Regions from separate parts of the Mesorhizobium sp. M0960 genome, predicted to be linked through region 1. Evidence: riboswitches for the same ligand, from Rfam matches in the RefSeq annotation. Region 1 holds a riboswitch; the other holds the start of a gene.

Region 1 (3,203 bases):
CACCAGTCGTAACCGCCGAGGATGCGGACCAGGACGACCTTGGCGTGGCGGGCGACGCTGTCGATCCAGAGGTCGACGGACATCGGGTGGCGCAGGTCGCGCAAGGCGGCGAGCCGCATCGACGGCAGGCGGTCCGCATCTGCCTTCCACGCCGCCGCCAGCCCGGCGAGGTCGCTGTCGGTGAAGGACAGCGCCACGACATCCGCAGGCGTTTGCCTGAGATCGACAGGCTCGGCGAGATCGTCGAGCGAGGCGGATGTGGTGGTGAGGATGTGCATCGCGGCTCGTACCTGGGATCAGCCGGCGAGGATACGCTCGATCGCCGGGCGGTTCAGCCCTTTCAGGCCGATGACGACGAGGCGCGAGCGGCGATCGTCTTCAGCGGTCCAGGCGCGGTCGTAATAGTGGTTGACGCGCGGACCGACGGCCTGCAGCAAGAGCCGCATCGGCTTGCCGCCGACGTCGACGAAACCCTTGACGCGCAATACGTTTTCTTCCTCCGCCGCCGTGGCGACGCGTTGTGCCAGCTCGTCCGGATCGGACACCGACGCAATGTCGATGACGAACGAGTCAAAGTCGTCATGTTCGTGGTCGAGCTCGTCGTCGTGATGGGTCTTGCGGTTCTCGATGTCGTCCTCGACGGCGAGACCAAGGCCGAGCAGCACCGACGGATCGACCTTGCCTTGCGAGGTCGGCACGATCTTCACCGCCCGCGCAACATGCTTGCCGATGACGGCATTGGCGCGCGCCGCGCCGGCTGCGTCCAGCAGGTCGCTCTTCGACAGGATGATCAGGTCGGCACAAGCGAGCTGGTCTTCGAACACCTCCTCGACAGGATCGTCATGGTCGAGCGTCTCGTCCTGCGCGCGCTGCGCCTGCAGGGCGTCCATGTCGTTGGCAACGCGGCCATCAGCCAGCGCCGGCCCGTCGACGACGGCGATGACGCCATCGACCGTGACGCGGCTTTTCACCGACGGCCACTGGAAGGCCTGGACCAGCGGCTTGGGCAGGGCCAGCCCGGACGTCTCGATCAGGATGTGGTCGACCTTCGGCGTCAGCGACAGGATCTGGTCGAGCGCGGGGACAAAGTCGTCGGCGACAGTGCAGCAGATGCAGCCATTGGCCAGCTCGACGATGTTTTCCTCGGGGCAAGTGTCGATGCCGCAGCCCTTCAGGATCTCGCCGTCGATGCCGATATCGCCGAACTCGTTGACGATGATGGCCAGGCGCTTGCCTTTGGCGTTTTCGAGCAAATGGCGGATCAGCGTCGTCTTGCCGGCGCCGAGAAAGCCGGTGACGACGGTGCAGGGGACGCGCGAAACGTTGGCGGCCGAATCTGGGGAAGTCATATCAAGTCCTTCAAAAGGTCGAGGGGAGGGATGCGGGCAACCAAGCCGCGCTTCAGGCAATCGGGACGGCCGCGCCACGGAATGAGGCCGTCCGTCGAAGTAGCGAACAGCTTTGCCCCCGTCACCAGATCGGTGCCGCTGGTCGTGGTCAGGTCGCCGAAGACATAGCTCCAGCAGCCGTCGCGCAGCATCGCGGCGCTGAGCCGGCGCTTGCAATTGCCGAGGCATTCGACGGTGCGGATTTTAATGTTTTCGCTGGAAGCGGCGCGGCGCGTGTGCTCGGCGAGCAGTTCGCCGGCGCGGGGATAAGCGTCCGAACCGGTCTCGTCACGGCAGGACGAGCAGACGATGACGGTAACGCCGGCCGGGGAATCACCATGGCCGGACAATAAATCCGCTGTCTCAGCCGGAAAACTGCTGTCGCGTTCCAAATCAGGCTCCTTGCCCGGAAAACCCGCCAGGCGATCGGATTCTTATGTCCTAGACGGCAGGTCTCCTGGCTCGCGGGTCATCGCCTGGGTGCCGCCTTCCCGGGAATATCCCAGTGGTTTTCGGCCTTGGCTCGTCGCTTACAGTTGCGGGGACAGCCGCGGATTTGAAATCGAGATTTCGCACCGCATTCCCTCTTGGCCCTTGCCGTTGCGGGCAGGGGACCGTCTGGAACGGATTTAGGCTTGTGAAGGCAGTCGTGTCAACGCACGTCTATGACGCGGCGATATCTGCGAGCGGCTGGCCGAGGTCGCCGGCAGCCGTCACCTCGATGCGCTCGAGCCCGAGCCAACCCTGCATCTGCTTCAATTCCTCGAAAAGGGCGGCGGCAGTTTGCGGCGGGGCGCCGGGCTCCGAATAGGCGGCATGGACGCGCAATACGCCGGCCGGGCGGTCGGCCCTGAGGTCGACGCGCCCGACGATGCTGTCGCCGAGCAGGAACGGCAGCACATAATAACCATACTGGCGCTTTTCGGCCGGCGTGTAGATCTCGATGCGGTAGTGGAAGTCGAACAACCGCTCGGTGCGCGACCGCTCGAAGACGACGGGATCGAACGGCGCAAGCAAGGCGCGCGCCTCGATCCTGCGCGGCAAACGGGCGTCCTTGTGGAGATAGGCTGTTTTGCTCCAGCCTTCGACGCTCACCGGCAACAGGTCGCCAGCCTCGACCAGTTCCTCGATGCGGCCCTTGATGTCGGCGGGCGAGAGGCGGAAATAGTCGCGCAGATCGCCCGCCGTGGCGACGCCATGGGCGCGGGCGGAGATGCGCAGCAGTTCGCGGTGGGCGTCCGCGGGGGACGGAACTGGCAAAGCGAGTACCGTTGGCGGCAGCACGCGCTCCGGCAGATCGTAGAACCGCTCGAAACCACGCCGGTGCGCCGTGGTGATGCGGCCCGCCCAGAACAGCCATTCGAAGGCATGCTTGGCATGGCTCCAGCCCCACCAGCCGCCCGAGCCCTTCTGCCCTTCGAAAGCCGACGCCGCGATCGGGCCTCGTTCAGCGACCTCGCGATAGATGTCCTCAATGTAGGCGGCGTGCTCGCGGCCCCATTTTGCCAGTCCGCTGTACATTTCCTCGCCGCGCTCGGCCCGCCGCATGCGCCAGCGCATCAGCGGATAGGTCTCGACGGGCAGGAACGAGGCTTCATGCGCCCAATATTCGAAGACCATGCGCTTGCGTGTCACCGCGGCGTCGTCGAGCAGCGCCAGCTTGTAGGGGCCAAGCCGCGAATAGAGCGGCATATAATGGGCGCGAACCACGGCGCTGACGGAATCGATCTGCAGCAGGCCGGTACGTGCAAGCACCCGGGCCAGATGCCGGCGGTCAGGCGTGCCGCTGGGGCGCGGGTCATTGAATCCCTGTGC
Region 2 (3,203 bases), on a different contig from region 1:
TACGTCAGTTGAAGGAACTTCATAATCTGCGCAGAAATAACACAAGCAGGCCATGGCTGTATTGTTGGAGCCTTGACAACAAAATACTCTTGATAAATCCGCAATATGTCCGCACCATTGAGCTTATCGGTGACGATGTAGAGGAGATGCCAGAGTATTATCATCCAGAAATCTATCGGGCTTTGGATGACTGGGATAAGGGTGAGGTTTCAGGAAAGCTGAAGAAAGAATGCGATGCCATCATCGCAGAGATGGGTGATCAGGAAGCCGTGCGCATGGCCTCCTATGTTCGCGTCACATATGACGACGGAGAAGATGAGTGGAACTTCTTGGATGAAGAAACCGCTACGACTTTCTTCGGATTGGAAGCTGCGACCTTTGACGTTCCCCAGTGTAGTTTCGCCGAAGTGGAGGAAGAAGGTTACTACCGAGCGCGATACGCCAACCTTGATCGCGTCGCGGTGATGGAGGTTCCAAGCGACCGTTATCACAGATTGACCGCGCCCGAGGAAGCTTAGAACCATCCACGAAGGGCGCATGTTACATCTCGACCTTGCGTGGTGCGTTTTCAGTACGAGATGACGTTAAGCGTAGGTAGTGGCAGGTAAGAGTGCTCGACCAGAAGCTCAACTGCCTCCTCAATATCGCTGCCGATGTGCCGCAGGACACGTCCACGGGAGCGTGGATAGGCGTGAAGTTCCTGCACTCCACGGTCCGCTCTCCCATCGCCGGTGTGTGCCCGACGCCATCTTGTGGACGAGCTTGGCCGCCTGCACCCGGTTGTATTCCGGCTTGCGGTCCGCCTGGGCGGTCCGCCGCGATGGCTATCTCCATGTCAATCGGCGCCGAACTTTGACTGCCCGCTGCTTTTGATGAATTTGGCGAGGTCCCGCGCATAATCACTCTTGGTCTTCTCCTTGAGGCCCTGTGTCGCGAACTTGTGGTCCAGCAGGGCAAACAGGTCCAAGTCCCCTTCCGCCTGTGGCGCTGGCTTGCCCTCACCGCCCTCGGCTTCCCAATTGGGGACCGCTTCTGCGCGCTGCACCGTGGCGATTGTCCGCCCAAGACGCATCACAAGATCGAACGCCAAACCGTGCGCGTGCACGACGATTTGCCGCTCAGGCCTCATTTGGACAGGACTTGAGCTAGCCCGGTGGTTTGAGCCGGGTTACCTTGAGCCGGTGGGCTGCGAACAAGCAGTTCGAGACATTGGCCTCGATCACTTCGCAACACGCCGCTGCGCCTGGCCTCGGTGTGCTCCCCCCGAAATCGTTGTGTCATATCACCGAGGGCATCACGGCCAACAGCTTCCACATGGGCAACAGCCTCGCCATTGAGCCGAATATGGTCGCGAGCAGATCACCAACGAAGCGGTCGGAACCTCAGAGCCGAAGTTCGACGCCGAGGTGGTTCGCGTGATGCGCTAAGCAGCACCACGGCGCTTGCCGGTATGTTTGCTGCCGGCAGCCGACGAACTCCTATCCTCCTGGACAAGGGCGCCGTGCGTCATTGCTTTGATTTACCGGCCGCTCAAGGCTTCCACAGTTTTCGCTTTCGAGGCGACCTTTGGAACATGCCAACGGAAATTTAACATAACGACATAAACATTTCTTTATGCGGCGTTGACAATGGAGCGAACTGCTGTAATTGTCTGCCGCGTCGTGGTTCTCCGTACGGCGCTGCCGCAGCGGAGCTAAGAGGGAAGCCGGTGCGATGCCGGCGCTGCCCCCGCAACTGTTAGCGGCGAGCCAACCCCACTCATGTCACTGAGGCGAATAGCCTTGGGAAGACGGGTAGAGGCTATGACCCCGCGAGCCAGGAGACCTGCCACGGCGAATTACGTCCACGGGCGGGGTGTCTCGGTGGCCGCTGCAGCCTGGCGTTCGTGCCGGCCTGCTAGCGCCTTCCTTGTCACCGACGCCCCAACCATCGGGGTCTGGCATGACTATCTCTCAGCAAATTCCTGTAGCAACGCTCGGCGTGCCCCGCTTCGGTCGTCGGCGAGAACTGAAATTCGCGCTTGAAAGCTACTGGTCCGGAAAATCGTCCGCTGCCGACCTTCTCACGACCGCGAAGGCGCTCCGTGCCGCTAGCTGGGAGGAGCAGCACGATCGCGGCGTGTCGAAAATCCCGTCGAACGACTTCTCGCTCTACGACCATGTGCTCGACACCGCAGCCATGGTCGGCGCCGTTCCATCCCGTTACGGCTGGAATAGCGGCGAGGTTCCACTTGACATCTACTTCGCAATGGCGCGGGGCAACCAGGGTCAGACGGAGGATTGTCGACACGCTGGTCACCAGCAGGCGGCTCATCGGTCTGATGTAACCGCGATGGAAATGACCAAGTGGTTTGACACCAACTATCACTACATTGTGCCGGAACTCAACGATGATCAGACGTTCGCCCTCTCGTCGACGAAACCGGTCGATTACTTCATCGAGGCTAAAGCTCTCGGCGTTCACACACGCCCAGTCATCCTTGGACCGATCACCTTCCTCAAGCTGGCGAAATCGCCTGCCGAAGGATTCGATCCCATCGCGCTCCTGCCGCGGCTGCTGCCCGTCTACGAGCAACTCCTGCAGAGGCTGAAGCTGTCTGGAGCCGACTGGGTGCAGATCGATGAGCCAGCGCTTGTCCTCGATCTGAACCCGAACGAACGAGCTGCGTTCGAATTCGCCTATGGCCAGCTGTCGAAAGCCGCGCCCGAGCTGAAGATCATGCTGGCTACCTATTTCGGGCCCCTGGGAGACAATCTCGAAACCGCGGTTTGTCTGCCCCTGGCCGGGCTGCATATTGATCTCGTGCGCGCTCCCGAGCAGCTGGAAACGGTGGGTCGGCTCGCACCGAAGGATCTGGTGCTCTCGCTTGGCTTGATCGATGGCCGCAACGTCTGGCGTGCGAACCTGCCCGCCATTCTCGACCGCATCAAACCGATCGTCGCCGGCTGGCCCTTGGACCGCGTCGAGATCGCGCCTTCTTGCTCGATGCTGCACGTGCCGATCGACCTGCGCATGGAGACCGAACTCGACGCGGACATCAGGTCGTGGCTCGCCTTCGCGGCCCAGAAGACCGACGAGTTGGTGTTGCTGGCCCGGGCCCTGACTCAAGGCAGGGATGCGGTGGCAGGCGCGTTGAAAGCGTCTGCCGAGGCTGCCGCCACTCGCCTGACATCCACGAAGATCCATGACCCGCTGATTGAGGG

The links. A riboswitch is a leader RNA that binds a small molecule or an ion and turns the genes downstream of it on or off. The one in region 1 is predicted to bind cobalamin.
Region 2: linked by a shared signal. The riboswitch ahead of metE (5-methyltetrahydropteroyltriglutamate--homocysteine S-methyltransferase) and the one ahead of NKH63_RS02615 (DUF1636 family protein) in region 1 are both predicted to bind cobalamin.

Annotation. Positions count from the first base shown of each region.
Region 1 is NZ_JAMYNN010000001.1:509,928-513,130, forward strand. It holds gene NKH63_RS02605 (cobaltochelatase subunit CobN) at 1-278, opposite strand, end outside; gene cobW (cobalamin biosynthesis protein CobW) at 297-1,349, opposite strand; gene NKH63_RS02615 (DUF1636 family protein) at 1,346-1,780, opposite strand; cobalamin riboswitch at 1,819-2,022, opposite strand; gene NKH63_RS02620 (winged helix-turn-helix domain-containing protein) at 2,052-3,203, opposite strand, start outside.
Region 2 is NZ_JAMYNN010000034.1:7,339-10,541, reverse strand. It holds gene NKH63_RS30365 (helix-turn-helix transcriptional regulator) at 1-518, shown strand, start outside; gene NKH63_RS30360 (hypothetical protein) at 836-1,090, opposite strand; cobalamin riboswitch at 1,646-1,846, shown strand; gene metE (5-methyltetrahydropteroyltriglutamate--homocysteine S-methyltransferase) at 1,942-3,203, shown strand, end outside.